DNA from 2 places in the Rhizobium sp. WYCCWR 11146 genome. Region 1 is predicted to be linked to the other one. Evidence: predicted binding sites of a transcription regulator. Region 1 holds the regulator's gene; the other holds the start of a gene.
The links. Region 1 encodes HrcA, which represses chaperone genes, less so after heat shock. Its sites were predicted from a motif close to GTTAGCACTCNCNNNNNGNGAGTGCTAAC; they were not measured.
Positions count from the first base shown of each region.

Region 1 (15,817 bases):
GTATAATGCGCCGATCTGTCGCCCCAATCGATCATGGCGGCCACATCGTCGTAGCTCATGCCGGTGAGCATCTGCAGAACAAAGACCCCGCATCCATCGTCTCTCGGGCATTGCGTGTGAAATGGAAATCGATTTGGCTGCGATTGGTTCAATGCAAGCTCCTTTCGTCGCCGACCAAGAACAAGCCAACGCGGAATACATGCACTCGTCGTAGCATGAAAGGCACCCGTCTCGAACAGATGGCCGCTATTGGCGGCGCAAGAAGACGTCGCCCACGGCAGCTTTCTGATGAAGAGACGAATTCAGATTTCAGGTCGATTCGATCCGAAATGATCCGGCTCCAAGGTCGACAACGACAACAAACCGAACTGAAGGCGCTGCGCCCTCTCTTGCGACGCGTAGAGTTCCGCCGTTGGACCGGTTGCCAATAGCGCTCACGCGACTATTTTCTGTGCTGGCCAGCCTCCTCTCAATGGAAGAGAGAAAATGACCGGGAGCAAGTCATGTGCCGAAATATAAAACCCCTGTTCAATTTCGATCCGCCAGCGACGGACGACGAGATCCACGATGCCGCGCTCCAGTTCGTCCGCAAGGTGAGCGGAACGACCAAGCCGTCGAAGCGCAACGAGGTCGCATTCGAGCACGCGGTCAGTTCGATCGCGGCATGTGCCCGCGAGCTGCTCGATTCGCTGGAAACGTCTCAACCTCCTCGTGATCGCGAAGAGGTAGCGGCAAAGGCGCGCGCGAGAACGGCGGTCCGGTTCGCTTAAGGAAACCCTGTCACGCACAGGAGATCTCAATCAAGGCTCAAATGGCCTTGACGGTCAGTGCAGGCTGACCGTCTTTAATTCGTCCTCTGCAGCCTTGAAAAAGGTGCTGGAGCGATTGTCCGTCAAAAGGATCGGCGTGCCGTCGGCGCCGAAGAGTGCCCAGAGATCGACGTTCGGATCGATATCCGGCGCCTCGGGAAAGCACTTGGCGACCTCATCGGTGCGCATTTTTCTGATATAGGCGACCTCGCCGTTGCCGATGTGGGCAAGCTCGGATTTGGTCAAGTGAGACGTGGCTTCTTTCATCAACATTCCTGTTCCTCCGGGAGAAGGGACCAACGGTTCGACAAACCGTTGTGCTACTGTGAGACCGAAATGTTAATTTTCTTGACCATGCGCGCGGGTTCCGGACGAATTAGATCGACGGAGAGCAGACCGTTCTTCAGGGCCGCACCCAGCACCTGCATGCCGTCGGCAAGAACGAAGGTGCGCTGGAACTGACGGGCGGCGATGCCGCGATAAAGATAGTCCCGCTCGCCGTGTTCGACCTGGCGGCCGCGGATCACAAGCTGGTTCTCCTCAATGGAGACATCGAGTTCCTCCTCGCTGAAGCCGGCCACGGCAAGGGTAATGCGCAGACGTTCCGGCGCGCCGGTGTCGGCGGCGATGCGTTCGATATTATAGGGCGGATATCCGTCACTCGCCTTGGAAATGCGCTCCAGCGTCTTTTCCATGGCATCGAAACCCAGAAGCAGCGGGCTGGCGAAAGGGGTAATGCGGCTCATCTCTTTTCAAGTCCTTGATGCAAGCGACCATCCCGGACCTTAAGGGCAGCATCCGGATGCCGCTAATATGGGGAGAGGAGCCCGGCGCTGCAAGGCATGGGGCGCGACGTGCCGGCGTCGGCCTCTCAATTTAAGGCGGTGGCGTCAGGCTCTTTCCTTGACAAAGCGTCTGCTGCCTCGCATCAAAACATGCCCGCGCGGAATGTGCTGATTTGTGACGGGACGTGAAGAAATCGGTGCATGCCCGATAACACGCAGTGCGAGGATGGAACGATCGGAATGGCAAGCGCAAGAAAGATCATCATCGACACGGATCCCGGCCAGGACGACGCGGCCGCCATCATGCTTGCCTTCGGCAGTCCCGATGAGCTGGAGGTTCTGGGGATCACCACGGTCGCCGGCAACGTGCCGCTTTCGCTCACCAGCCGCAATGCGCGGATCGTCTGCGAGCTCTGCGGCCGGACGGAGACCAAGGTTTTCGCCGGCGCCGACGCACCGATCGCCCGCAAGCTGGTGACGGCCGAACATGTGCACGGCAAGACCGGCCTCGACGGTCCTGATCTCAGCGAACCGACGATGGCGCTGCAGCCCGGCCATGCCGTCGACTTCATTATCGAGACGCTGCGCCGCGAGCCGGAAGGCACGGTGACGCTGTGTACGCTCGGGCCGCTCACCAATATCGGCATGGCCTTCCAGAAGGCGCCCGACATCGTCCCCCGCATCCGCGAGCTGGTGATGATGGGCGGCGGCTTCTTCGAGGGCGGCAACATCACGCCGGCAGCCGAATTCAACATCTATGTCGATCCCGAGGCCGCCGATATTGTCTTCCGCTCAGGCGTTCCGATCGTGATGATGCCGCTTGACGTGACGCATCAATTGCTGACCCGCAAGGACCGGGTGAAGCGCATGGCCGAAATCGGCACGGCGCCGGCAAAGGCCATGGTCGAGATGCTGGAATTCTTCGAGCGGTTCGACATCGAGAAATACGGTTCCGACGGCGGACCGCTGCACGACCCGACCGTTGTCGCCTACCTGCTGAAGCAGGAGCTTTTCCAGGGCCGGGACTGCAATGTCGAGATCGAGGTCCAGTCCGAACTTACCGTCGGCATGACGGTCGTCGACTGGTGGCACGTGACCGAGCGCAAGCGCAATGCCAGGGTCATGCGCCATGTCGATGCGGACGGCTTCTTCGATCTGCTGATCGAACGCTTCGCCCGCATCTAAAACTTCGATTTCCCTTCCTCGCGAGGAGGAAAGGAAACGATCTCAGGCGTCTTTTTCGTCGAAGACAGAGTTGGTTTCGGCTTCGGCCGGCTTCGGACCGCCCTTGGCGACACCGACCATGGCCGGGCGCAGCACGCGCTCGCCAATGGTGAAGCCGGCCTGCACGACCTGGACGACCGTGTTATTCGGCACGTCCGGGTTCGGCACCTCGAACATCGCCTGATGGAAATTCGGATCGAACTTCTGGCCGACCGGCTCCAGCTTGCGAACGCCATGGCGCTCGAGAGCCGACAGCATGGCGCGCTCGGTCATCTCGACACCCTCGATCAGCGTGCTCAGGCCGGCATCGGCCGCAGCCCTGGTCTCCGGAGGGATGGCATCGAGCGCGCGACGCAGATTGTCGGACACGGCGAGCATGTCGCGCGCAAAGCCGGCGACGGAATAGGACTTGGCATCCTTCACTTCGCGCTCGGTGCGGCGGCGCAGATTGTCCATCTCGGCAGCAAGGCGCAGATAGCGGTCACGCAGTTCGCCGTTTTCGGCTTTCAGAAGCTCGATTGGGTCCGGCTGGGCGGGCTCTTGCTGCGCAGTTTCGTTCTCGACGTAGGCGGCAGCGTCGGCTGCGGCATCGGCCGCAGTTGCGTCAGGTCCGTTTTTCGTCGTGTCATCGGTCATGACGGTCTCCGGTTGGTGTCTTCAGATGCGCCCGATATCGAGGTTTGACCGAAAAAAATCAAGTCTGCGTGACAAAGAAGCGAAAATTCCGCGTGACTGATAGCTGCGCGTCAAAGCTGATTGCGCGAAAGGCGGGAGACGAGCTGGGCTGTGTAGTCCACCATCGGCACGATGCGCGAATAATTGAGCCGCGTCGGGCCGATGACGCCGACGGCACCGACGATGCGATCGTCGTCGTCACGATAGGGCGCGACGATGAGCGACGAGCCGGACAGCGAGAAGAGCTTGTTTTCCGAACCGATGAAGATGCGCACGCCCGAACCGCTTTCGGCGAGATTGAGGATCTCGATCAGGCTGTCCTTCTTCTCGAGATCGTCGAACAGAAGGCGCAGCCGGTCGAGATCCTCGGCGCCGGCGAGGCCTTCGAGCAGGTTGGCGCGGCCGCGGATGATCAGCTGCGTGGGCTTTCCCTCGTCCGGGCTGCCGGCCCAGACAGCAATGCCGCGCTCGACCAGATCGCGTGACAGGGCATCGAGCTCGTGACGGACGTCGTCCTTCAACCGGCTTAACTGTTTGCGAAGCTCCGGCAGGGTCTGGCCGGACATATGGGCATTGAGAAAATTCGCAGCTTCCGTCAGCTGCGAGGAGGTGACGCCCGCCGGCAGCTCGATGATGCGATTTTCCACCTGATCATGGTCGCCGACGAGCACGGCCAGCGCCTTTGTCGGTTCGAGCCGGATGAACTCGACATGTTTCAGCACCGGATCGCTTTTCGAGGTGATGACGAGGCCGGCGCCGCGCGAAATGCCGGATAACATGCGGCTTGCCTCGTTCATCATCGATTCGACGGGATTGCCGCCACTTTCGACCCGCACCTGGCGGTCGATGTTGGCGCGCTCCTCGGCCGAGAGATCGCCGACCTGCATGAAGGCGTCGACGAAGAAGCGCAGGCCGATCTGGGTCGGCAACCGGCCGGCGCTGACATGCGGCGAATAGATCAGGCCGAGCTCTTCGAGATCGCTCATGACATTGCGCACCGAGGCCGGCGACAGCGACATCGGCAGGATACGGGACAGGTTGCGTGAACCGAGCGGCTCGCCGCTTTCCAGATAACCTTCGACGATGCGACGAAAAATTTCCCTGGAGCGCTCGTCCAGCGCAGCTACGGCATCCGAAACCGACGTCGACCTGATGCCCATGAAGCTTTCGAACCCGTGCTGATGATACTTCCCGAAAAGTAAGTCAAACTCACACCCGTGGCAAAAGGGAATTTGCAAATGAGCGCCGCCAATCGTAGAAGCGGTCAAATAAACCCCAGGAGATAAGAATGCGGCCTTCAGGCAGAAAAATCGACCAGATGCGCAAGGTCTCGTTCGAGCGCAATTTTTCCAAGCATGCGGAAGGCTCCTGCCTGGTGAAGTTCGGCGACACGCATGTGCTCTGCACGGCGAGCCTCGAAGAAAAGACGCCGCCATGGCTGCGCAATACCGGCAAGGGCTGGGTCACGGCCGAATACGGCATGCTGCCGCGGGCGACCGGCGAACGCATGAAGCGCGAAGCCGCCGCCGGCAAGCAGGGCGGCCGCACCCAGGAAATCCAGCGGCTGATCGGTCGGTCGCTGCGCGCCGTCGTCGACCTGCAGGCGCTCGGCGAGCGGCAGATCACGCTCGATTGCGACGTCATCCAGGCCGATGGCGGCACGCGGACCGCCTCGATCACCGGTGGCTGGATCGCGCTTTACGACTGCCTGAAATGGATGGAAAGCCGCAACATGATCAAGGTCGACCGGGTCCTGAAGGATCACGTCGCCGCCATCTCCTGCGGTATCTTCGCCAGCCAGCCGGTGATCGATCTCGATTACCTCGAGGATTCCTCGGCCGAGACCGATGCGAATTTCGTCATGACGGGCACCGGCGGGATCGTCGAGATCCAGGGCACGGCCGAAGGCACGCCGTTCAGCGAGGGCGAATTCACCTCGCTGATGCTGCTTGCCAGAAACGGCATCGGCGAACTCGTGGCGCTGCAGAAGCAAGCCGTCGAAGGATGAACCCCATGCTGGAAGGCATGTTGGAAACGGCGCTCTATGCGCGGGATCTCGATAAGGCCGAGACGTTCTACGAAGACGTTCTCGGGCTTGAAAAGATCGCCCGCGCCGCCAACCGGCATGTCTTCTTCCGCTGCGGGCCGGGCGTTCTCCTGATCTTCAATCCCGAGGAAACGGTGAAGCCGCCGGCGCCTGAAGCACTGCAGGTGCCGCCGCACGGCACGAGCGGCCAGGGCCATGCCTGTTTTCGGGTGTCCGGCCGCAATATCGATGCCATGGCCGAGCGGCTGACCGCGGCGGGCGTTGCGATCGAATCCGAAGTGCACTGGCCGAACGGCGGCCGTTCGATCTATTTCCGCGATCCTGATGGCAACAGCCTGGAATGCGCGGAGGCTAAAATCTGGGGCATCGAACAGGATATCTGAATGCGCAAGCTTGAAACGAAGACCATCGTCGTCGCCAGCCACAATGCCGGCAAGATCCGCGAGATCCAGGAATTGATCGGGCCGCTCGGCTTCACCGCCAAATCGGCCGCCGAGCTGAATTTCGTCGAACCGGATGAGACGGGCACGAGCTTCGAGGAGAATGCGACGATCAAGGCGGTCGCCTCGGCCAATGCCGCCGGCATGCCGGCGCTGTCGGACGATTCCGGGCTGGTGGTCGATGCACTTGGCGGCGATCCCGGTGTCTACACCGCCAATTGGGCGGAGAGGGCAGACGGCACGCGCGATTTCGACATGGCGATGGCCAAGGTGGAAAAGGCGCTGCAGGACGCGGGCGCGACAAAGCCGGAACAGCGCAGGGCGCGTTTCATCAGCGTGCTCTGCCTTGCCTGGCCGGATGGGCATACGGAGCTGTTTCGCGGCGAGGTGGAAGGCAGCGTCGTCTGGCCGCCGCGCGGCACGCAGGGCTTCGGCTACGATCCGATCTTCCAGCCCGAGGGCTACGACATCACCTTCGGCGAAATGAGCGGCGAGGAAAAACACGGCTGGAACGTCGGCAAGCCGCAAGCGCTGTCGCACCGGGCCCGCGCCTTCAAACTCTTTGTTGAAACCTGCCTGGAGGCATAGAGTCGGTCCGTGGTCAATTTCGACACGCCAAGCATCTCGCGCGACGCGGCTCTGCTGCCTGATACCGGCGAGCCGGGCTTCGGCGTCTATGTACATTGGCCCTTCTGCGCGGCGAAGTGTCCCTATTGCGACTTCAACAGCCATGTGCGCCACCAGCCGGTGGATCAGGAGCGTTTTACGGGTGCCTTCCTGACGGAGATGGCGACGATCCGGGCGATCAGCGGGCCGAAGACGGTGACGAGCATCTTCCTCGGCGGCGGCACACCCTCGCTGATGAAGCCGGAAACGGTCTCGGCCATTCTCGATGGCATTGCACGGCACTGGCATGTGCCAGATGGCATCGAGATCACCATGGAGGCCAACCCTTCGAGCGTCGAGGCCGAACGGTTCCGCGGTTATCGGGCGGCCGGCGTCAATCGCGTCTCGCTTGGGGTGCAGGCGCTGAACGACCGGGATCTGAAATTCCTCGGTCGGCTGCATGATGTCGCCGACGCGCTGAAGGCGATAAGGCTGGCGCGCGACATCTTTCCGCGCATGTCCTTCGACCTGATCTATGCCCGACCCAATCAGACGGTCGAGGAATGGGAAACGGAACTGAAGGAGGCGATCTCCTACGCGGTCGATCATCTTTCGCTCTATCAGCTGACCATCGAGGAAGGCACGCCCTTCTACGGCCTGCACAAGGCCGGCAAGCTGATCGTGCCGGATGGCGAGCAATCGGCATTGCTCTACGAGGCGACGCAGGAGATCACCGCGCGTGAGGGAATGCCGGCCTATGAGGTTTCCAATCATGCCCGGCCGGGGGCCGAAAGCCGGCATAACCTGACCTACTGGCGCTATGGCGACTATGCCGGCATCGGCCCGGGCGCCCATGGCCGGCTGACGCGTGGCCCGGAGAAGCTCGCGACGGCGACCGAGCGCAAGCCGGAAACCTGGCTCGACATGGTCGAGCGTGATGGGCACGGCATTCTCGACGAGGAGCGGCTCGGCTTCGAGGAGCAGTCCGACGAGCTGCTGCTGATGGGGCTGCGGCTGAGGGAAGGCGTCGATCTTGCCCGCTGGCAGCAGCTTTCGGGCCGCGACCTCGACCCGAAACGCGAGGAATTCCTGCTCGAACACAAATTCATCGAGCGGATCGGCAATTCACGCCTGCGCTGCACGCCATCAGGCATGCTGATCCTCGATTCCGTCGTCGCCGATCTCGCCTGCTGACGCGTCGGGCTGGATTTGCGGCACGGCGGCATCGATATTGCCGCCGCACCTGAGGGCATTTCTCAGCCGTGGCTGGTGGCACCGGCCTTGAAGAGGCTGCCGGTCGGTGTCTTCAAAAACATCTCCAGCGGAATATGCTCCTGGTGCAGGAAGCCGGTCGCCGGCAGCAGACCGTCGCGGACCATCTCGATGACGGCGACGACGGAGGCAGACGTCGTCCAGGCGATCGCCGTGCGGCGCGCCCCGGCAATCTCGATCGGGTAATAGGCGCGCACGAACTCCTTGCGGCGCAGGCTGCCATTCTCGGTGCCCTCGGCGGCGACATGGACATAGACGACATCGTCTTCAACCGGCGGCTTGGCATTGGTCAGGATCTCGCCGGCGAGCTTGCGCTTGTCGCGCATCAACAGCTCGTGGAAGAAGAAGTTCATCAGCTCCATATGGCCGGGATAACGCATGGTCTTGTAGTCGAGATTGTCGATCTTGCCGAGCATCGTATCGCACATGGTGCCAAGGCCGCCCGACGTCGTGAAGGCTTCGAGCTTGACGCCGCCGACATAGACGGTCTCGTGCCATTCCATCGGCGAGACGAGCTTGCGCACACCGCCCTCGATGACCTCGCAGTCGTTCAGATATTCGTTGACGACGCCCTCGGGCGACCAGTTGAAGGCGTAGCCGAGCAGCCCGGTCGGATGCTGCGGCAGGGCGCCGACGCGCATGCGGATCGACCGGCAGCGATCGAAGCCGTCGGCCAGGCTTGCGCCGACGATGCCGACGAAACCCGGCGCCAAGCCGCATTGCGGCGCCATCAGCCCGCGGGCGGTCTTCGACAGTTCGATGATGAAATTGGTTGTGGGAACGTCTTCGGTCAGATCGAAATAATGGATACCGGCAAGATGGGCGGCACGCGCCAGCTCGATGTTCAAATGATAGGGCAGGCAGGAGAGCACCGCCTCGACATTCGCGAGCAGTTCGCCGATCACCTGGGGGTCGGAGATATCGCCGGTGCGGCACTTGAAGGGGACGTCGCTCAGCGGCAATTGCGCGTCGACGCCGATGACATCGAAGCCGCCTTCATGCAACAGCGTCGCCGCCAGCCGTCCGACCTTGCCCAGGCCGAGAACGGCGATCTTTTCGAAACTCATTCATTCCTCCCACGCGCCGTTTTGGCGCTTCAGTCTTTGACATGCACTGGATGCGCGGGAGGTATAGAATAAAAAACTTATAAAGGAAAACGGCCGGAATCGCTTCCGGCCGTCGATTTTTCGGAAAAACTAGTCGATTATTCGTTGATCAGGCGCTTCAGAAGCTCGACTTCGTGCGAAAGCTTGGTGTCTCCCGAAATCAGCTCCTCAATCTTGCGCACCGCATGCAGCACGGTCGTGTGATCGCGCCCGCCGAACCGGCGGCCGATCTCCGGGAAGGAGCGCGGCGTCAGCGTCTTCGACAGATACATGGCGATCTGGCGCGGCTTGACGATGACGCGGGTGCGGCGGTTCGACACCAGTTCCTGGCGCGAGACATTGTAGTGCCTTGCGACGATGCGCTGGATATCCTCGATGCGCACACGGCGCGGCTCGCCGGAGCCGACCAGATGGGCGAGCAGTTCGTCGACGCGTTCGATCGACAGGTTCGGCTCGAAGGAGCGGCGGAAGACCAACTGGTTGAAGGCGCCTTCGAGTTCGCGGCCGCTGGCCGTGACGTTGCGGGCGACATGCTGGAGCAGTTCGGCCGGAATTTCGAGCGACGGATCTTCGAGCCGGGCGACAGCAAGGCGACGCTTGAGGATTTCGAGACGCATCTCGTAATCCGGCGCGTCGAATTCGATCGCGACACCGCCCTGCAGGCGCGAGCGAACGCGGGGGTCGAGCGACTCCAGCTCCCAGGGCGCACGGTCGGCAGCAACGACGACCTGCTTGGCGCTGTCGAGCAGCATGTTCAGGAGATGGCAGAATTCATGCTGGATCATCTTGCCCTGCAGGAACTGCATGTCGTCGATGATCAGGAGATCGATGTTGCGCAGCGAATCCTTCAGCGTCAGCGCATCATTGTCGCGGATCGCGGTGGCAAAGCGCCACATGAAATATTCGGCCGTCAGATAGACGACACGCAGAGCCCGCGGGTTCTGCACCGCGGCATTGGCGACCGCCTGCAGCAAATGGGTCTTGCCGAGGCCGACGGTCGAATGGATGAAGAGCGGGTTGAAGCGCACGGCGCCTTGACCAGCTTCTGCGATGGTCTTTGCAGCCGCAAGTGCGACCCGGTTCGAGCTGCCTTCCACGAAGGTGTCGAAGGTGAAGCGGCTATCGAGCGGCGAACCGAAGAGCGGCGAGCCAAAGCTTGCTGGCCTTGCGGCGGCAACAGCCGAAACCGCCTGCTGGACGGCCTGACCGGCCGGCTGCGCGCTTGTCGGGCGGCGCATCTGCGTGGGGGCGGCTGGTTCCGGCGCGACCGCCTCATCGAGCGCCTTCGTGCCGTGGCGCGTTGCCGTGCGTACCAGGACTTCGATTTTCAGAATTTCCGGATCCTCGGCCTGGAACAGACCGGTGATGAGATCGAGATAACGATTGTTGATCCATGACTTCAGGAAGGTCGTGGGAACCGAAAGGCGAACCACGCTCTTCGAGACCGAATGCAGCTTCAGCCTGGCAAACCAGCTGGCATAGACGTCAGGGCCGACCTGGGCCTTCAAGCGCGCGCTGACGCGCTCAAACAATACGTTCTGCTTCATTTCCGCCTTTGCTTCGCCCACTTCGAGGCGAATGGAGCCGAACGTCTGCGGTGCAGCATCCCCATTGTCGAGCCCGCCCGTCGTCATCGTATTCATCTGCATAATGCCGCCTTTCAATTCCACCGGGCGGCATCCGCTAAAACGGCCGCCCGATCATTCCCCGCTTTGGCGGGCTGACGGATCCTCATGAGCCGCTCGCCTGCCGGTTCACTCAAAACACTGGCCCCTCAATGGGACCGACGCAGAACTCCGTTGCAGGGGCCGCATTCATGCGGCAACCTTCATCGGCTTTCCATGTCAGGCTGGCGGTCGAACCTCGTTTTCGGCCGACCAGCCCGAACGCAATATTACTTTACCTTCTCCGGCGGCCTCGCCTTAAACGTGCGGCCACTGAAGGCACAAAACATCCCCGCTCCGTAACAGCCACGTTACGGCTCAAATCCGTCGAGTGCTTGAAAAAACGGAAGCGCAGGGCTCCGTAACAAAAGGCACAAACTCATCGCCCTGCCGACGTGGCAGTTAAAACTGAGCCTCTGCAGGTGATGTCCGCGCCCTTTGTTGAAAGCCATTTAGGCAGGATCAAACGGCAATATCAACGATGAATTTTACGCAAAATTAACAAGCGGCCATTGACTCCGCCTGCCGTTTTCGGGCGTCACACCAGCGTCAAAAAAGAATCGCAGTTGAATCAAAGAGATTCCCCCGTTCGGGCTATTTTGACACGCATTGAAAGAAAAAAAATAAAATCCTCTTGACTCGCCTGTGGTCCCGGAAGCTTGGGGCAGAGTCGCGCAGTGCAAAAGCATCCTTGCGCAAGTCATTGTTTTTAAACGCCTTTTCCTGTCATGGTGCTGACACGAAACAGTCGTGAGATTAACCATGCAGGGGCTGATCGGCGGAATCGAAAAAGCCCGGTAAAATTACCGGGCTAATCATAAAGAAGAAGTCCTTAACGGAAGATTACGCGGTCGTGGTGACCGAAAGAGCCTTCACACGAGCAGCCAGACGCGAGACCTTGCGCGATGCCGTGTTGGAATGCAGCACGCCCTTGCTGGCGGCGCGGGCAAGCTCGGGCTGAGCCGCCAGGAAAGCTTCCTTCGCCTTGGCGGCGTCACCGGATGCGATGGCCTCTTCGACCTGGCGAACGAAAGTACGAACGCGCGAGCGACGAGCCTTATTGACGTCGGTACGGCGGGCGATCTTGCGGGTCGCTTTTTTCGCCGAAGTTGTATTGGCCATGGATGCCTCTCTCAAGAATTCGAACAAACTCCGCCATTACCGCGGGCCCTGCGGCCACAAAATCCAGCAATGCGGGAGCAATCGCGGAAAACCAAACCGGCTTTCCGAACCGTGGGCGGGCATATAACTCTAAAGCCGGCCCACGTCAACGCGGATTTTCAAGCTTTACCACCGGCAAGCACCGAAAAGCATTCAACGGTGCGTAAAAGCAGGTTTGCGCTTCTCGACGAAGGCGGCCATGCCTTCTTTCTGGTCGTCCGTGGCAAAGAGACTGTGAAACAGGCGGCGCTCGAAACGCAAGCCCTCCTCCAGCGTCGTCTCGAATGCACGGTTGACCGCCTCCTTGGCCATCATCACCGAGGGGCGCGACAGCGCAGCGATCTTTTCGGCTGCGGCAAAAGCCTCTTCGAGCAGGCGATCGGGCGCCACCACACGCGAAACGAGTCCCGATCGTTCAGCTTCCGCCGCATCCATCATGCGGCCGGTCAGGATGAGATCCATTGCCTTCGCCTTGCCGACGGCGCGCGTCAGCCGCTGCGAGCCGCCCATGCCGGGAATGACGCCGAGGGTGATTTCCGGCTGGCCGAACTTCGCCGTCTCCGAGGCGATGATGAAATCGCACATCATGGCGAGCTCACAGCCGCCGCCGAGCGCAAAACCGCTGACGGCAGCGATCACCGGCTTGCGCGCCTTGGCGACCTCATCCCAGCCGCTGATGAAATCACTCTTATAGATATCGGCGAACTCAAGCGGCTGCATCTCCTTGATATCGGCGCCGGCAGCAAAGGCGCGCTCGGAACCGGTCAGCACGATCGCTCCGACCGTCTCGTCGGCGTGGAAGGCGGCATAGGCCTCTTTCAGTTCCTTCAGGACAGCGGAGTTCAACGCGTTCAGTGCCTGCGGGCGGTTCAGCGTGACGAGGCCGACATTGCCTCGGGTTTCGACGATCAGGGTTTCATAGGCCATGCTGTTCTCCCGGTTTCTCACTCTTAACTTCTGGCAGGCTTATTTCTGGCAGGTGGCGCAATAGAAGGTAGAGCGACCCGCCTGGACGATGCGGGCGACCGTACCGCCGCAGCCGGGCGTGCGGCAAGCCTGACTTTCGCGATCATAGACGGAGAAGGAATGCTGGAAATAGCCGAGCGATCCGTCGGTCTGGATATGATCGCGCAGCGATGATCCGCCGGCGGCGATCGCGTCGGCGATGACGTCGCGGATCGAAGCGACGAGCAGGTCGAGCTGCGTCTTCGGCCGGCCAGTCGCCGTCACCAGCGTGCCGGCGGCGCGAATCGGCGAAAGATGCGCGCGCCACAATGCTTCGCAGACATATATATTGCCGAGACCGGCAATGTTCTTCTGGTCAAGCAGCGCGCTCTTCAGCGGCTGCGCCTTGTCCCGAAAGCGTTCGGCCAGATAGGCGGCGCTGAGCTCGTTTCCCGTCGGCTCTGGGCCGAGATCGCGGAAGAAGGGATGGGCGGCGAGATCGGCGCGTCCCACCATATCCATGAAGCCGAAACGGCGCGGATCGTTGTAGACGACGCGGCGGGGGCCGCTGGCCGCTTGCAGATGGAAGACAACGTGATCGTGCTTCTCGTCCTTCGAGCGGGCATGGTGGAATTCGCCCGGCACGCCGGAGGCAGCCCCCTCGTCGATATGGCCCTCCTCAATGCGAAAAGAACCGGACATGCCGAGATGCGAAATCAGCGTGTTGCCGTCGTCGAGATCGACCAGCAGATATTTGGCGCGGCGGCCAAGGCCGACGATGGTGCGGCCGGAAACCCTGTCCGCGAAAGCGTCGGGAAAGGGAAAGCGCAGGTCGCCGCGGCGCAGCTCCAGCCTGGTGACGCGGGTGCCCTCCATCGCCGGCGTCAGGCCGCGTTTCACCGTTTCGACTTCTGGCAATTCCGGCATCTTAACCCATCTATCTCTAACGTGTTTCAACCGGCGACGATGTGCGCTATAGCGCCATTGTGCCGCGGAGAATGCGGCCCATAGATAACGTCGCGCGCGGTCTTTCGCTATGGCCGCCGCGCCCGAATCTTCAGGAACGGAGCAGTCTGATGTCAGAAAGCCGCACTTCCGCCGACGGCGGTATGGAGACCTCCTACGGCTTCCGCGAAGTGCCTGATGGCCAGAAGCAGGGCCTGGTCAACCAGGTGTTCCATAAGGTCGCCAAGCGCTACGACATCATGAACGACGTCATGTCGATGGGCATGCACCGAGCCTGGAAGGATGCGATGATCTCGGCGCTGAACCCGCGCAAGGAGCCTGGCTACAAGATACTCGACGTTGCCGGCGGCACTGGTGATATCGCCTTCCGCATCGTCGAGGCCTCGGGCAGACAGGCGCATGCCACGGTGCTCGACATCAACGGTTCGATGCTCGGCGTCGGCGCCGAGCGGGCGGAAAAGAAAAAACTTTCCGGCAATCTCACCTTCGTCGAGGCGAATGCCGAGGAACTGCCTTTCGAGGCAGGCAGCTTCGACGCCTATACGATCGCCTTCGGCATTCGCAACGTGCCGAGGATCGATGCGGCGCTGTCTGAGGCCTATCGCGTCCTGAAGCGCGGCGGACGGTTGCTGGTGCTGGAATTTTCCGAAGTCGATATGCCGCTTCTCGACAAGATCTACGACGCCTGGTCGTTCAACGCCATTCCGCAGTTCGGCAAGGCGATCACCGGCGATGCCGAACCCTACCAATATCTGGTGGAATCGATCCGCAAGTTCCCGAACCAGGAGAATTTCGCGGCAATGATCCGCCAGGCCGGCTTTTCGCGTGTCACCTTCACCAATTATACCGGCGGCATCGCCGCACTCCATTCCGGCTGGAAGCTCTGACGCATGACGCAGGCCACGCGCTTTCCCTCATTCCTGTGCTCGTCACAGGAATCCAGCGCGTCCAAGTCCTTGGGCGCGAAAGACACTTCACACTTTATTGAGTCAATCACCGCGCAGACGCGCGGTGGCTGGATTCCTGTGACAAGCACAGGAATGAGGGTGGAGAGATTGGCCGCGTATTTGCAAGCAGGCCAGCCTGCATGAGTACTTTCGGCGCATATTTCCGCCTTTGGCGCGTCGGCTGGGTGCTCGTGCGTGAGGGTGTCGTGTCAGCCCTTCCTTCCGAAGGGCTGCCGCCTCCGGTCGTGCTCGCCAAATCCTTCGTCACGATTTTCGAGCGAAGCAAGGCGCGGCATCAAAAGCGCAGCGACCGGTTGGCCCAGGCTGTCGAGCGGCTCGGTCCCTCCTATGTGAAGATCGGGCAGTTCCTGGCGACGCGGCCGGATGTCGTCGGCGTCGAATTCGCCAATGACCTGTCGCAGCTTCAGGACCGGATGGCCTTCTTTCCCTCGGCAGCCGCCAAGGCCAATATCGAAGGCTCGCTCGGACGTCCGATCAGCGAGCTCTATGCAAGCTTCGGCGATCCGATCGCCGCCGCCTCGATCGCGCAGGTGCATCCGGCCGAGGTCGATAGTGCCGAGGGCCGGAAGAAGGTTGCCGTCAAGATCGTGCGGCCCGGCGTGCGCCAGCGCTTTGCCCATGACATCGAGGCGATGTATCTCGTTGCCCATATGCAGGAGCGTTTCCTACCGTCCAGCCGGCGGCTGCGGCCGGTCGAGGTGACGAAGACACTGGAGCAGACGACGAAGGTGGAGATGGATCTTCGCCTGGAGGCGGCCGCTCTTTCCGAGATCGCCGAAAATACCGAAAAGGACCCGGGTTTCCGCGTGCCGAAGGTCGACTGGGAGCGCACCGGGCGCGACGTCATCACCATGGAGTGGATCGACGGCACGCGGATGTCCGATGTCGAGGGCCTGCGCGCTGCCGGCCACGACCTCAACTTGCTTGCCGATACGCTGATCCAGTCGTTCCTGCGCCACACGCTGCGCGACGGCTTCTTCCATGCCGACATGCATCCGGGCAATCTCTTCGTCGATGCGGGCGGCATGATCGTCGCCGTCGACATGGGCATCGTCGGGCGGCTGGGCAAGAAGGAGCGGCGGTTCCTCGCCGAAATCCTCTATGGCTTCATCACCCGCGACTATATCCGCGTCGCCGAGGTGCATTTCG
Region 1 covers NZ_JACCEY010000031.1:149,435-165,251, forward strand. The annotation lists gene HX899_RS25055 (hypothetical protein) at 1-152, opposite strand, end outside; gene HX899_RS25060 (DUF2277 domain-containing protein) at 504-770, shown strand; gene HX899_RS25065 (DUF1150 family protein) at 825-1,082, opposite strand; gene HX899_RS25070 (Hsp20 family protein) at 1,130-1,555, opposite strand; gene HX899_RS25075 (nucleoside hydrolase) at 1,835-2,779, shown strand; gene grpE (nucleotide exchange factor GrpE) at 2,822-3,454, opposite strand; gene hrcA (heat-inducible transcriptional repressor HrcA) at 3,565-4,653, opposite strand; gene rph (ribonuclease PH) at 4,782-5,501, shown strand; gene HX899_RS25095 (VOC family protein) at 5,498-5,923, shown strand; gene rdgB (RdgB/HAM1 family non-canonical purine NTP pyrophosphatase) at 5,924-6,568, shown strand; gene hemW (radical SAM family heme chaperone HemW) at 6,578-7,780, shown strand; gene HX899_RS25110 (saccharopine dehydrogenase family protein) at 7,843-8,925, opposite strand; gene dnaA (chromosomal replication initiator protein DnaA) at 9,063-10,613, opposite strand; gene rpsT (30S ribosomal protein S20) at 11,472-11,750, opposite strand; gene HX899_RS25125 (enoyl-CoA hydratase) at 11,943-12,716, opposite strand; gene mutM (bifunctional DNA-formamidopyrimidine glycosylase/DNA-(apurinic or apyrimidinic site) lyase) at 12,756-13,661, opposite strand; gene ubiE (bifunctional demethylmenaquinone methyltransferase/2-methoxy-6-polyprenyl-1,4-benzoquinol methylase UbiE) at 13,811-14,587, shown strand; gene ubiB (2-polyprenylphenol 6-hydroxylase) at 14,788-15,817, shown strand, end outside.

Region 2 (15,817 bases), on a different contig from region 1:
GCGACCTGTACCGAGGGGTAGGTCATGGCGTAGCCGAGGCCGAGCGGGATCTGCGAGAACAGCACGAGCAGGATCGGGTCGACATGTCCGAGTGCGGTCACCCAGAAGATATAGCTGAACGCCTGCAGGCCGACACCCGCCGCCATCAGCCCGGTGGCGCCGCGATTTTGCGCGAGCGTCGCAAAACGTGGCGCCAGGAACATCACGAAGACGCCGCCAAGCGCAAAGCAGAAGCCGGTGGTGAAGGCCGACCAGCCGAGGACGTTCTGATAATAGAGCGTCGCCAGGAACTGGAAGCCGACATAGGCGCCCTGGAAGAGGGCGGCAATGGCATTGGCATGCCGGAGCTTGGCCCGGCGGAACATGCCGAGCGGCACCATTGGATCGGCATGGCGCGCTTCGACCACGAGGAAGAGCAGGATCAGCGCCAGCGACGCGACGAGCGAACCCCAGGTCGCAAAAGCCTGCCAGCCGGCGGCCGCGGCATTGGTGATGCCGAAGACGAAGAGCAGCAGCCCGGGGGTTATTGTTAGCGCGCCGGCCCAGTCGAAGGCCGGCCGCGGTCCTGTCCTTTTCGGGTCGGCGGGCAGCACCAGTGGCGCAACAAAAAGCGTCAGGATGGCGACGGGCGCGCCCATGACCAGTGTCGCCCTCCAGCTGATAATCGTCGCAGCACCACCGAGCACCATGCCGAGCACAAAGCCGGCGGCGCCGGTGGAGGAGAAGACCCCGAGCGCCCTTGCCCGTGCCGTTCCCTCGCCGAAGACGGAGAGCAGCAGCGCAAGCGCCGCAGGCGCGGTGAAGGCGGCGGCAATGCCCTTGACCAATCGGGCGGCGATCAGCGTCGGGCCGCTGTTGACGAAGCCGCCGGCGATGCTGGCGGCGGCAAAGATCGCCAGCGACCAGAGGAAGACGCGGCGATGGCCGAAGACATCGGCGACCCGGCCGCCGAGCAGCAGGAAGCCGCCATAACCGAGCACATAGGCGCTGACGGCCCATTGCAGCGATGTCGCCTCCATGCCGAGTTCGGCCTGGATGGCAGGTAAGGCAACGCCGATGGTGGAGACGTCCATGGCGTCGAGGAAATTGGCGGCGCAGAGCAGCAGCAATGCCAGCCCCGCTCCGCTTGGCGATTTGGAAAGAGTCATCGAAATCGTTCCTTTTTTGCTGCCGCCTCATCGGGGGAGGTTGCCGGGCGGCAGGGAACGAGAAAATGTACAGCTTCCATTCCTATTGCAAATTGATAGTAGCCATGCCAGGTATTACTGACGATGATGAATGATGTCACCCTTCGCAAGATCGACCTCAATCTCCTGCTGGCCTTTTCGGTGCTGATGCAGGAGCGCAATGTCAGTCGCGCCGCCGAGCGGCTGCTGCTCGGCCAACCGGGTCTGTCGGCTGCCTTGCGGCGCCTGCGCGAGGCGCTGGACGATGAACTATTCGTACGTGTCGGCCGCGGCCTGCAGCCGACGCCGCGCGCCCTGTCCATCGCCCCGGCGATCGAGGATGCGCTGTCGGGCATCGAGCGCGCTATCCGCCCGCAGGCCGAGTTCGATCCGGCAAGCTGGCAGGGCGAGTTCCGCATCGGCATGTGCGACAATCTGGAATCGGCCTTCTTCGGCCCGCTTGCCGCCCGTCTTCTCCAGCTTTCACCCGGCGCCCGGCTGATCGGTATCGCTTCCGAAAAGCGCGATGCCGCACGCCGGCTGGATGAAGGCGTCTTCGATTTCAGCGTTGCGATGCACGACGAGCCCGCCTCCTGGCACATTCGCGCGCCGCTGTTCGACCAAGTCTCGATCTGCATCTACGATGAAGCTCAGCTCGGGCTGAAGGCGCCGTTGAGCCTCAAGGATTTCGCCAATGTCGCGCATGTCACCGTCTCGTTCGAAGGCAACACCTCGACCGGTATCGATATGGCGCTGAACCGCACCGGCGATGTGAGACAGGTGGTGGCGACCGTCCCGCGCTTTTCCGCTCTGCCGATGGTGCTGAAGGCGATGCCCGCCATTGCCACCGTGCCGGAATCGATCGGTCGCTGCATGGCGCAGTTACATGGGCTGATGCTTTGCGAGCCGCCGCTTTCGCTGCCGGCCGATCCCGTGACGATGCTTTATCGCCGAGTCGACCAGACGGACGGCCGGGCGCGCTGGTTCCGTCGCCTGTTCATCGATGTAGCCAATAGAGCGCTCGAAGCCTCCGGCTGCTGCGTATCCATTCCGAGAGCCGCTGCCTGACGGTCCGTTATAGCTCGCCTTTGTGAAAATACGCTTCGAGGCGGTAGCCGTCTGGGTCGATGATGAAGGCGGCGTAATAGAAGCGCCCATAATCCGGCCGCACACCCGGTTCACCATTATCCGTGCCGCCGGATGCGACGGCCGCCGCGTGAAAGGCATCGACCGCCGCCTCATCAGGCGCGACGAAGCAGAAATGCAGCCCCGATCGCATGTCGGCAACAACAGGCTGTTCGACCTGCATCACCCAGAGCCCGACCGTGTCCGGGCCGTAGCCGATCGTGGTGTCGGAATTGGACAGGCGCTCATATCCGAGCGGCGCCAGCGCCGCATCGTAGAAACGGCGGGCTCTTTCCAGGTCTTTTACGCCGATGGAAATATGATCGAACATGGACTGCGAAACTCCTTATCTTCCGCTAATGACTGCTCACACCCAAGATGGCACGACGCCGACATCTTTCAACCGCCGTTCTAAAGCACGTCGCGCCAAAGTGTGTGGGAGAGGCAATCCTGCGACAGCTGGCGCCTGCGGCAAAGCCTGAGGCCGACATTGCCGCATCCGTCCAGGTCTCGTTCTAAACAGCGCCTTCGGCGACGCTTTGCATCTGCTCCAGGTTCGTCACCTCATAGGTCCAGACTCGAAACGCCTTCAGCACATGCGGTCCGAAGGAATTGATGAGCGGTATGTCGGCGGCGTCGCGCCCGCGTGCGACGATGATACGACCGATCCGCGGCGTGTTGTTGCGCGGATCGAATGCATGCCATGCACCGTCGAGGAAGACCTCGATCCAGGCGCTGAAGTCCATCGGATCGACGACGGGAATACCGATGTCGCCGAGATGGCCATTGATATATCGGGCAGGAATGTTGAGGCACCGGCACAACGCCACCGCGAGATGCGCAAAGTCGCGACAAACGCCGACACGTTCGTGAAACGCCTCGAAGGCTGTCCGCGTCGATCGCGCCTGCAGATAGTCGAATTGGATATGGCCGTGAACGAAGTCGCAGATCGCCTGAACGCGGCCCCAGCCGGGTGAGACGGTGCCGAACATATCCCAAGCAATTTGACTGAGACGATCCGTCTCGCAATAGCGGCTGCCCATCAGGTAGACGAGGCAATCATCCGGCAACTCCGAAACCGGGAGTTCCCTGGCGCCTGGCAGCGACCTGTCCGGTTCGCCGTCGTCTTCGATCGTCGCATCGCCCCATATGGTCAGGTCGCCCGCCGGGGCAACCAGCCGAAGACACCGGTTACCGAAGAGGTCGCGATAAGTCGAAGTTGGAACATCAGGGGTGGTGAAGACCGTTTCCGGAATTCTGATGTCGGCCGCACGATCATCATGAACCGACAACAGGCATACCAATGCGGTCGGCTGCGGGCAGGTCAGCGTGATTTCATAGCCGTAACGGATCAACATGGAGCGTTCCCGCGCGTCCGGATCCGCTTAGCGGAAATCCGCCGCAGTTAGAGTATAGAAGGCGCGGCGGTGGTAGGAATAGGCTTTGTGTGCCACGTCCTGAATGGAGTTGCGCAGGGCGTCGAACGCCGAAAGCCACCTCGTTTCCGAGGGTTCGGTTCTTTGCAATGTCATGTCGGATTTCGCCAGCGCGCCAACCTCGATGAAGAACAACACCTGGAACATGCCGTCATGGCCGACGAAGCGCACAGCATTTCTCGCCGCATCGAAGCTGCGGCTTTGGTTCAGAAAGGCTAGCGCCATGGTTGAACCGGCGGGGTCTCACTCCGGGCGGCGTCCGACAGCCTCAGCCATTCCTTCCGGTATCCTATGTTGAGAAGATTGAAGGACATCATGTCTTTCCCGGCCTGCGAACGGCTCTTGCCGGGCACGGCATGGTCGGCATGCACTGGAACGTTTGCTGAGACACGATAGACGGTCGACGAACGGGCGGATTCGATCCGGCGGTCGTGTTCGATCTCCATGGAGTAGCGGCCGGAAGCGCCACATTTGTTTTCCCATGTGCCGACGGCAAAGGCATTCCGTCTTCGTTCGGCTTCGTCTTCATGGCTGTTCACGATGTCAACCTTTCGTCATTCGGGCCGTGGCCATGGCCAAACGTCCTCTCGATCAGTGTTGCGCCGCTGCCGGCGGGCGATAGGTTTACCAGTTCCAGACTGTCTTCCGTCGCGACGCGCTCATGACGTTCATCGTCGCTGCGGATGCGGTATTGCAGCACATTTCCTCTCGGAGGCAGCGTGGCGGTAATGCGGTATGTGTCGGGGAGCTTCGAGGGAACGACCAGGAACCCGTCCTTCACTCGGACAGTCTGCCCCACTTTGAAGATATGCGTTGCTGCCTCGCGCCGGATCGAGCGTCCATTGCGTTGCGGGATGCGCGTAGCGGTCATGACGGTTTGTGGTCCTTTTCGAGCGCGGTTTCGAGAGCTGACAGGGGGATAGGCATCATCTGCTGCGTCGAACTCTGCGTGGCGATCGCCGGCAGGTGGATGAAGGCGCCGACCCGTCGCCAGGCAAGCCTGGAAACGCTATCGATCAATTCCTCGTCATAATCGACGCGGTATTCTCCGGCTGGCTGCGCCCCGTCGAAACCGGGCAGGCGGAACGGGGATGAAAAGCGGACGACGGTTTGTGTGGTGCGACTGGTCACGGCTGAGGCCTCTGCAGGAAGACACCGATGCGTTTCCTGTATCGTTGAGATCCGAACCGGACGAACTCGATGCTGCCGGTACATCCGCGGTCAGCGCCAAGCTCATTCCGGATCGGAATAGGCGAAATCAACGCCGGAACGACGTCATAGATTGCTATCGAAAATTCAGTGGTGATGGCGGGTCGTAGGTCTCTGACACCGCGAAGCCAAGTCGGCCAAATCGACGAGACCTATCATTGCGCCTCGATTGAGTTTAAATCAAGATAATTCGGATTTATCTATGAAAAACGCTAAATTAACTCAACGACACGTTAAATAAAATTGAGCGCGATGGCGTGAAAATTCTATTCATTTCCTGATTATTACAAAATATCCGCTCAAATTGATTTCCTGAATTTTTAAAGAAATTCCCCGCGTGAACAATATTTCTTGGCACTCCTATCAATCGAGTGCCACGAGTGCTATTTATGAATTGCAGCCGCCCTACGCGCCGGCAGCAGAAAGACCTCTATGAAATTCCGTTCACTTCACGACCGCGTCGTCATTCGACGTGCGGAAGGCGATGTCAAATCCAAGGGCGGGATCATCATTCCAGACACCGCCAAGGAGAAGCCGCAGCAAGGCGAAGTGGTCGCAGTCGGCCCGGGCCTGCGCGACAAAGGCGGTAATCTCGTCCCGCTCGATGTCGAGGTCGGCGATCTCATTCTGTTTGGAAAATGGTCGGGGAACGAGGTCACGATCGATGACGAAACCCTTCTGATCATGAAGGAGACCGACATCATGGGCATCGTCGAAAAGACCGAAGCGGCCGCCGGCAAAGCCGCCTGAGGGTCGAATTTGTGACCCGCAACTCAAGACCGAACTGGGAAGAAATATCATGTCTGCCAAGGAAATCAGGTTCTCCACCGACGCGCGCGACCGCCTGCTGCGCGGCGTCGAATTGCTCAACAATGCCGTCAAGGTGACGCTTGGCCCGAAGGGTCGCAACGTCGTCATCGACAAGGCCTATGGCGCACCGCGCATTACCAAGGACGGCGTCAGCGTCGCCAAGGAGATCGAGCTCGAAGACAAGTTCGAAAACATGGGCGCGCAAATGGTGCGCGAGGTGGCTTCGAAGACCAATGACCTTGCCGGCGACGGCACGACGACGGCAACGGTGCTCGCCGCCTCCATCTTCCGCGAAGGCGCAAAGCTCGTCGCTGCCGGCATGAACCCGATGGATCTGAGGCGCGGCATCGATCTCGCCGTTATCGCCGTCGTCAAGGAAATCAAGGCGAGGGCGATGAAGGTCAAGTCATCAGGCGAGATCGCGCAGGTCGGCACCATTGCCGCCAATGGCGACGCCGCCATCGGCGAGATGATCGCCAGTGCGATGGACAAGGTCGGCAATGAGGGCGTCATAACAGTCGAAGAGGCGCGAACCGCCGAGACCGAACTCGATGTCGTCGAGGGCATGCAGTTCGATCGTGGCTATCTCTCGCCCTATTTCGTCACCAATGCCGAGAAGATGCGCGTGGAACTGGAGGAACCCTATATCCTCGTTCACGAGAAGAAACTCGGCAGCCTGCAGGCGATGCTGCCGATCCTGGAAGCCGTCGTACAGACCGGCAAACCGCTGCTCCTCATCTCGGAGGACGTTGAAGGCGAGGCGCTGGCGACGCTTGTCGTCAACAAGCTGCGCGGCGGCCTGAAGGTCGCAGCCGTCAAGGCACCGGGCTTCGGCGATCGCCGCAAGGCGATGCTCGAAGACATTGCCGTGCTGACCGCCGGCCAGATGATTTCCGAGGATCTCGGCATCAAGCTCGAGAACGTCACGCTCGATATGCTCGGCCACGCCAAGCGCGTGCTGATCGACAAGGAAAGCACCACGATCATCGACGGCTCCGGCGACAAAGCGGCCATCCAGGCGCGCATCCAGCAGATCAAGGCGCAGATCGAGGACACCACCTCCGACTACGACAAGGAAAAACTGCAGGAACGCCTGGCGAAACTCGCCGGCGGCGTCGCGGTCATCCGCGTCGGTGGCGCGACCGAGACGGAGGTCAAGGAAAAGAAGGACCGCATCGACGATGCGCTGAATGCCACCCGTGCGGCGGTCGAAGAGGGCATCGTGCCCGGCGGCGGCGTGGCACTGTTGCGCGCCAAGTCGGCGCTCATGGGCCTGACCGGGGAGAACGCCGACGTGACGGCGGGCATCTCGATCGTGCTGAGGGCGCTCGAAGCCCCGATCCGGCAGATCGCCGACAATGCCGGGTTCGAAGGCTCCATCGTCGTCGGCAAACTCGCCGACAGCAATGATCACAATCAGGGCTTCGACGCACAGACGGAGACCTATGTCGATATGATCGAGGCCGGCATCGTCGATCCTGCCAAGGTCGTGCGCACCGCTCTGCAGGACGCTGGTTCGATCGCGGCGCTGCTGATCACCGCCGAGGTGATGATCGCCGACATTCCCGCGAAAGATTCTGCGCCTGCTGCCGGAAATGGCGGCATGGGCGCTATGGGATACTGAGGCCAGCTTGACCGTTCCGGCGTCGCCGGACGGCACAACCCGAATAACAGACAGGGAGAATTCCAATGTCCTTACAGAGCAGCAGCAAGACATCGATTACCCAGCGTTTCGACAGTTACCAGCCGTCCAAGACGCTTCTCGCCTGGGCCTGCGTCGTCACGGCGATCGCCACGATGATCATCGGCTTCAGCTGGGGAGGTTGGGTCACAGGCGGCACATCAAGCAAAGCGGCAGCCGCCGCCAGCGAAACCGCACGCGGAGAACTGGCGTCGGCCATCTGCGTCGAGCGATTCAAGGCGGCGCCGGATGCGAGCGCTAAACTGATCGAGTTCAAGGCGATTACCGAAGGCTACAAGCAGCGTCAGTTCGTTGAAGCCGGCGGTTGGGCGACCATGCCCGGCCAGACTTCAGCCGATAGCCGAAGTGTCCAAGGCTGCGCCACTGCGCTTGCCGTCTGACACCGTTTTTCCAGAGCGCTCCGATGTATGTGCGGAGCGCGCCCACTGTTAAAGTAGGAAATGACCCATGATCCGTTTCGTGAAAAAGAACGACCCGCAGCCAGCCGCAGAAGACGCCGGCGAAAGCGTCAAGAAAATCCGCGAGGCAGCCGCCGAGGGGCCTAAGAAAGCCGCCAACGACAGCACGCGTCGCCGCGCGCCGCAGGCGGCGGAAGATGACGACCCGCTTATCTGAGCACAGCGCCGCACCGCAGTTCACGACTTAGCGATAGTCCAGCCAGATCCCGCCGGCGTCGGCGGACCGTACGCAGTTTTCGACCCAGCGCACGCCTTCCAGTCCGGCATCGACGTCGGGAAAGACGAGCTCTTCGATCCCCGCAGGGGCGAGGCCGCGCTCTCTGTTGATGGCAAAGCCGAAGCGGCGATAGAGGTTCGCCCAGGCTTCGAAGAGACCTTCCGGGTGGCCGCCGCCGATCCGGTCGTCGATCCTGGCCTCGGGATAGAGATAGTCCATGCCACGCTCGAGAATACGGGCCGGTTCGCCCTGGATCTCGTAGGAGAGCTGGTTCGGCCGCTCGTCCCACCATTCGATACTGGCCTTCGAGCCGACGATGCGGATCTTCTGGCCGTGCATGGAGCCGGCATTGACGGCGCTCGACCAGATGGTGGCGATCGCGCCATTATCATATTCCATCAGGGTCACCGCATTGTCTTCGAGCGGCGCTCGGCTTTTGACGAAGCTCTGGCGGGTGCAGAGCAGACGCCTGATCTTCAGGTGCGGCAGGATGACCTTGGCGATATAAAGCGGGTGGGTCCCGACATCGCCGAGCACATAGCTGGGGCCTGCGAATTTCGGATCGACGCGCCAGCGCGTCGAGGGGTTCTGCTCCTCCACCGCAGCGCTATGGAAGCCATGGGCGAATTGCAGGTTGACGATGCGGATCTCGCCGAGATCGCCATTCCTGACCATGGCGCGCGCCTGCTCGATCATCTGGTGGCCGGCATAGCCATAGGTCACGCCGACGATCCGGCCGCGCGCCTGGGACAGCGTCTTCAGTTCTTCGGCCTCGGCGATCGTGAAGCAGAGCGGCTTTTCGCAGATCACATGCAGATCATGTTCGAGTGCTGCCTGGCAGATCGCGAAATGGGTGTTGTTGGGTGTTGCGATCGACACGGCCTCGATGCCGTCAGCCCGCCTGGCCTCAGTCGCAAACATCGCCGCATAGTCCCGGTAGCTCCTGGCTTCGTCGAGCCCGAAATCGACGCCGAAGGCGCGGCCGCGTTCCGGATCGATATCGAAGGCGCCCGCCGCAAGGGCAAAAACGTCGTCGCGATGCGCCGCCGAGCGATGAATGTAGCCGATCTGGCTGCCTTTGCCGCCGCCGACCATGCCCCAACGGATCGGCTTTCGCCTGTCATTCGTCATCATCTTTTCCCTAAAAACCAACCGACCTGAGGTAATCGCGGCTTTGCTTCACATCTTCGAGGCTGCCGGCGACATTCCTCGGATCACGCTCCTGCTCGACGGTGATGAAGCCGTGATAGCCGATCTCCTCGAGCGTTCGCTTGACGGCGGGATAATCGATGACGCCGCGGCCGATCGGGCACATCACGCCCTGTCCGCAGGCATCGAAGAAGCGGATCTTCTCGCCAAGCACACGGTCGAAGACTGTCTGGTCGATGTCCTTGAAGTGGACGTAGTCGAGCCTGTCAGCATAGCGGCGAAGCATCTCGACGGGATCCATGCCGGCATAATAGCTATGGCCGGTGTCGAGGCAGAAGCCGGCGACCTCCTGCGGAATGTCACCTGCCACCCGCTCGATCTCATCAGCAAATTCGATATAGCCACCCGCATGCGGGTGGATGACGGCGCGCACGCCGTATTTGCGCTGAGCGAGTTCGGCGATCGCCGTGATATTGGCGATCATCCCGGCCCAAGCCTTGTCGTCGAGACGCGGCGCACGATCGGAATGGCCGGCGGCATAGTCCCGTTCGTCGTGCCCCCAGTCCATGACCGTGAGATAGTGGGTCCTGAACCGCTGGCCTGCCACCTGTTCTGGCTGCGGCAGCCTGGTGATGACGGCGCAGATTTCCTCCGTCTGCCGCAGCAACGTCTCCCGATTTTCAGGAGAGACGAGATCGTCGAAGATCGTGCCGGCGACGATGAAGAGATTGCGCTCGGTGAGCGCCTTTGTAACGAGCGCATCGTCGAGCGGCACGTAACCATAAGGCCCGAGTTCGAGGCCGCCGTAGCCGGCCGCTGCCGCCTCGTCGAAGACGCGTTCCCAGGCGGGAAGGTTTGGATTGTTGACGTCGTCCACGCCCCAGCAGCAGGGGGCTGTCGTAATCGTGATGGTCACGGTTTTATTCCTGATATTGGGTGCCGGGGCGGATGTTGACGATCAGCCAAGTTTCCCGGGCCAGTATTTGTCGACATATTTCTGGATTTCAGAGCGCATGAAGCGGCCTGAATCGTCGGCGCGCTCCTCCCAGCCGAAGACGCAGGCGGTAATGATGCCGTCGAACCCGACCGCGGCGAGCGAGGAGAAGAAGACATCCCAATTGATCTCGCCCTGGTACATATCCATGTGCTGATGGATGGTGACCTTCGCGCCCGGCGGATTGATGATGTAGCGCAGCCCGGATGAGGCCTTGTGATTATAGGTATCGGCCACATGCACATGGGCCATCAGCGGGCCGGCATCGCGGATCATCCGCGCCATATCGTCGCCGAAATAGAAGGTATGCGGCGCGCAGTAGAGGAATTTGACGTTCTTCGAGCCGATGGTCTTCAGCATGTCGATCGCCGGATGCAGCGTTTCGCACCAGTCTTCCGGATGCGGTTCCATGTTGAGCGTGACGCCCTCGCGCTCGAACACCGGAACGAGCTCTTCTATCGAGCGCCACCAGGCAGCCTCGCTGTGTTCGTGGGTATGTATGCCGCCGCAGCAGCTGGCGCGGTGGCTGCGATCCGGCGACGGCCCGCGGCCGAATTCCGAGTTCATCGTATCGCAGCCCATTTCGGCGGCGATCGCGATTGCTTCCTTCCAGTAGCGCACCGCGGCCTGCCGCTCGTCCTCATGCGGGCTCGCCCAACGATACATCGGCAGGATCGAGGCGAGCTGGACGCCGTGATCCTTCAGGGCCGCCTTGAATTCCGCGATGCGTTCCTTGTGTGCCCGCGGGCGCACCCACCAGGGCAGAAAATCGTCGCGCGGTGAAAGCTCGATATGCTCATAACCGAGCTCCGCTGCCTTGCGGCAGAGGTCGCGCAGGTTGAGGTGACGGTGCATATGCGGGTCGAGTGCGATCTTCATCTGGCTCCTCCGTCATCCCCGGCCGCTTCGCGCCGGCGAACGATCCTTGATCTCGGTTGTTTTGGACCGTCCGGTGCTCCTCCCGGATTGCTGGCACGATACTGCTGCGGCGCCCTCATGCTCCACTGCTTCCTTGATCAAATTTGATCATTGACCTCACAGCAGGCCGATGCTCTGCTGTGTCAGCTTTGAGAGTGAGTGAGCCCTGATGAAGGTGACTTTGAAGGATGTCGCAAGCCAAGCCGGCGTTGGCACCGCGACCGTCGAGCGCGTCCTTAACGGCCGCGGCGGCGTGCGGCCGGAGACGGTGGAGAAGGTCCTCCTGGCGGCAAGACGGCTTGAATACCGGAAGAGCCTGCCGGTCGCCCATCGCGGCCTGATCCGGATAGAGGTGATCCTCGTTCGCCCGGAGACCAGCTTCTATTCGCGTCTGAACCGGGCGTTCGAGCGCATCGCTGCTTCGCTCGGCGACAGCATCACCGTTCACCGCACCTTCGTCCGCGAGAACGAGCCAGCGCAATTTGCCCGTTACATCACCAATCCGACGGCACGCCGGTCGGCGCTGATCGTGGTTGCGCCCGACCATGCCGATGTCGTCACCAGCGTGCGGAAAGCGGCCGGTCTCGGCATTCCCGTCGTTCAGATCATGACCCGTCCGGCCCCCGAACTGCCCTATGTCGGCATCGACAACTATGCTGCCGGACGCACCGCGGCTCACTACATGTCGGGCATGCTGGCGCAGCGCCCCGGTTCGTTCGTCGCTCTCTGCCACAGCGGCGCCTATGAGAACCATAAGGAGCGGATCCGCGGCTTCTCCAGCTATCTCTCGGAGAAGGGTTCAAACGACCATCGTTTCATCGAGGTCATGTTCGACCTCGATGACGAACACAATGCCATGGAACTGCTGCACGCGGCCCTCCGGCGCGAGCCCGGCATCATCGGCGTCTATAGTGCGGGCGGCGATAACAAGGGTGTGGCCAGGGTGCTCGAGGCAAAGAAGGCTGGGCGGCCATTCTGGGTCGGCCACGAATTGACGGGAGAGACGCAGGACTATCTCCGCCGCGGCATCATGTCGATTGTGCTCGACCAGGCGCCGGAGGTGCAGGCGAGGCGATCGATAGACCTTGCCCTGAACAGGCTCGGTCTCATGGAGGTGGAGGTCAGCGCCGAACCAGTGCGCTTCCTGACAATCACACCCGAAAATCTTTGAGGCGGGATAAGGATGCCCGGACAATCCGCTCGAATGAACGCCAGCGGCTTTCACGATGCTGGCGCGACCTTACTGCAACTGCGGCTTTCTGAGAAAGCTGTTGCGGTCGGCGGATTTGATGCGCAGCCAGGCTTCCCGGCCGTTCCTGAGGATCCGCATGGGGATTTCGGCGCCGGCCGGGCCGCTGCTCCAGATCTTGCGGTAGAAATCGGCCAGGCCATCGACCTCTTCGTCGCGGATCTCCGAAATGATGTCGCCCTGACGCAGGCCCGCCTGGGCGGCTGGACCGCCTTCGGCCACGCTCATGACCACCACGCCGCCATTGCTCTCGGCGGAGAACGCGCCGAGCCAGGGCCGCGGCGGCTTGTTGACCTGGCCGCGGTTCAAGAGATCGTCAAGGATCGGCGGCAAAAGGTCGATCGGCACCACCATGTTGATATCGGCAACCTCGTCGCCATCGCTCATCTGCAGGCGAAGCGAACCGATGCCGAGAAGCTTGCCATCCGAACCGATCAGCGCCGCACCGCCCCATGAGGGATGGGCAGGTGCCGTAAAAATCGCCTCGTCGAGCAGATATTCCCAATAGCCGGCAAACTCCTGCCGGGCGACGATATTTGCCTCGACGAATTCTCCGATGCCATCGGCCAGCACGACGGGATCGCCCGCCTTGGCTGTCGCCGCGTCGCCGAGATCCACCGCAGGCGCATTCAGGGGCCCAAGCGCCTGGACCAGGCCGAAGCCGCTTTCCTGATCATAGGCAAGCGCGTGCGCGGGAACCACACGCCCGTCATGGGTCGTCAGCCAGACCTCTTCGGCCTCGGTGATGAGATAACCGATGGTCAGCACCAGCCCGTTGTCGCGAATGACCACGCCGCTGCCTTCCCGGACAGTGCCCAGCGTCTCCGCTGTGAAGGCATCTTCCGGAATGGAGGAACGGACGGCCACGACTGACCGCAAAATCGGATCGATATTCATGCTTTCATCCCGATGGGTGCCGGCGCGAAAGGCCGAAAGCCGGCGCATTCTTCCTTGAATAGGTAAGAGAATGGACGGCGGGTGCAAGACCGTATCGGAGGGAATTTCGGCAGGCCAACGCGCGACCGCCCTCCGATGCCTGCACCAATCAAGGTTTCACTGAGCCCCGAGCCTATCTCGCATGGCACCGGCGGGCGGCTGAGCGCGACCATATTGCCGCGGCGAGCATCCCATCACTCTCTTGAAAGCGGTGCTGAATGCGCTTTCGGATTCATAACCGAGCGACAGGGCGACACCGGCAATTGCTTCGGCCGAGTTTGTCAATCGGTCACCTGCGAGAAGCATGCGCCAGCGCGTCAGATAATCCATCGGCGCAAGCCCGACCTTTTCCTTGAAGTGGAGAGCAAAACTGGACCGGGACATCGAGGCCCGTTCAGCCAGCGACTGCAAGGTCCACTTGCGGGCCGGATCGGCATGCAGGGCACCGATAGCCGCGCCGATCCGCCGGTCGGTAAGCGCGAAAAGCCAGCCGACGCCGCGCGCATTCGGCGATGCGATATGGAGGCGCAGCACCTGCATGAGCATGACGTGAGCAAAATGCTCCGCCATCAGAAAGCCGCCCGGCTGCTGGTCGCGCAATTCGCGCGTCATCCGATCGAGGCACCAGCGCAGCACGGTGGCGTGATCGGAATCCCTCTTCACATGGACGATCGGTGGGAGGATTCCGAGAAGGATGTCCGAATTTCCTCCCGAAAAGGAAAAACGGCTGCCGATCAGGAAGAAATCGCCGCCGCCATTGCAAGTCGCAATGCCGTCGCGGGCGATCGAATAGATCGCATCGGACGGGATCGCTTCGAGCGCCGGATCGCTGGCGAGACGAAAGGCTCGGCGGCGCGTCAGCAGAAAGCAGTCGCTTTCCTCCAGGCGGACAGCTTCGGCAACGCCATCGACGCTCAGCCAGCACCCGCCTGAAATCACCGCGTTGAACTTGATGCCATCCGGGGGCGGAAAATCGATCGCCCAAGCGCCGCCAGCGTCAAGCCCCGCGGAAACATAGCTGCGCGGTTTGAGCAATGCGAGAACATCGGATAACGGGTCCATGTAAAAATCCGGACGATGGCGAAGAGATGTCGGACTTTAGCGCATGGATCGTCTAGAGACCACGCCTTATTCTCGCGACGTCATCCCGAGCGACGGCAACGTCGCAGAACAAAGGTAATTATCATGAATGACAAACAAGTCCCCATCGGCTCCGGATTTGGAGCCCACACGACGGCCGGCGAGGTTCTGGCCGGTCTCGATTTTTCCGGCAAGCGCGCCATCGTCACCGGCGGCCATTCCGGCCTCGGGCTCGAGACCACGCGCGCTCTGGCGGGCGCCGGCGCGAAGGTGACCATCGGCGCAAGGAGCATCGAGGCGGCGCGTAGCGCGGTCGCCGGTATCGATGGCGTAGAAATTGATCGGCTCGACCTTTCCGACCTCGAAAGCGTTCGCGCCTTTGCCGAGCGGTTCGTCGCGTCTGGCCGCAGCATCGACATCCTGATCAACAGCGCCGGCATCATGGCGTGCCCGGAAACGCGTGTCGGCGACGGATGGGAGGCACAGTTCGCGACCAATCATCTCGGCCATTTCGCCTTGGTCAACCGCCTCTGGCCGACGATCTCGCCCGGCGCTCGCATCGTTTCGGTTTCCTCCGGTGGCCATCACAACTCGGCCATACGATGGAAGGATGTGCAATTCGAGACCGGTTACGACAAATGGCGGGCCTACGGTCAGTCGAAGACCGCCAACGCACTTTTCGCCGTGCATCTGGACAGGCTCGGGCGCGACACCGGCATCCGCGCCTTCTCGCTGCACCCGGGCAAGATCCTTACCCCCTTGCAGCGCCATCTCGCAAAGGAGGAAATGGTCAGTGCCGGCTGGATCGATGCGGACGGCAATCCGATTGATCCGACATTCAAGACGCCATCCCAGGGGGCCGCCACGCAGGTTTGGGCGGCGACCTCGCCGCAACTCGACGGTATGGGAGGCCTCTATTGTGAGGACTGCGATATCGCCATCCGCGCAACGGCTGGAGAACCGGGCGGCGTCAGCGACCATGCAGCCGATCCCGAGGAGGCGGCACGCCTGTGGATCTTGTCGGCAAGGCTGACCGGCATTGACGCTTTCGCGGCGTACGCCTGAAGCCATAGCGCGCGGCAAACCCTCATCAAGGCGCGCTGAAGACGCTGCCGATTGTCTTGCCGTCCTCGCGCCTCACCCGGGCCTTCCCGGGTGAAAGCCCGATCGGCAAGCCGAGCGGATCGTCAGCACGTCATTGGCGCACACGCTGTCGAAATCGGCCTGCGACAGCGCGGTCGCCGTGCCAAATTGTATTTGCGCAGATAGCAGTCAAATCCGGCGACAATCCGTCATTAAAACGTATCAAGGCGTACGCAAAAGCTGCGCCATTCCGTCCTGCGTCGTTCGCCGGACTTGGCGCGCGAC
Region 2 covers NZ_JACCEY010000038.1:43,545-59,361, reverse strand. The annotation lists gene HX899_RS29555 (MFS transporter) at 1-1,148, opposite strand, end outside; gene HX899_RS29550 (LysR family transcriptional regulator) at 1,272-2,234, shown strand; gene HX899_RS29545 (VOC family protein) at 2,242-2,622, opposite strand; gene HX899_RS29540 (transglutaminase family protein) at 2,807-3,649, opposite strand; gene HX899_RS29535 (DUF1488 domain-containing protein) at 3,677-3,952, opposite strand; gene HX899_RS29530 (hypothetical protein) at 3,943-4,266, opposite strand; gene HX899_RS29525 (hypothetical protein) at 4,263-4,598, opposite strand; gene HX899_RS35310 (hypothetical protein) at 4,595-4,858, opposite strand; gene groES (co-chaperone GroES) at 5,369-5,686, shown strand; gene groL (chaperonin GroEL) at 5,736-7,370, shown strand; gene HX899_RS29505 (hypothetical protein) at 7,436-7,828, shown strand; gene HX899_RS29500 (hypothetical protein) at 7,896-8,063, shown strand; gene HX899_RS29495 (Gfo/Idh/MocA family protein) at 8,091-9,257, opposite strand; gene HX899_RS29490 (sugar phosphate isomerase/epimerase) at 9,265-10,188, opposite strand; gene HX899_RS29485 (sugar phosphate isomerase/epimerase family protein) at 10,231-11,145, opposite strand; gene HX899_RS29480 (LacI family DNA-binding transcriptional regulator) at 11,354-12,355, shown strand; gene HX899_RS29475 (S1C family serine protease) at 12,425-13,330, opposite strand; gene HX899_RS29470 (AraC family transcriptional regulator) at 13,487-14,431, opposite strand; gene HX899_RS29465 (SDR family NAD(P)-dependent oxidoreductase) at 14,555-15,514, shown strand.
Region 2: a site for HrcA is predicted at 5,287-5,315, ahead of groES (co-chaperone GroES). Genes of this name have one in related genera too.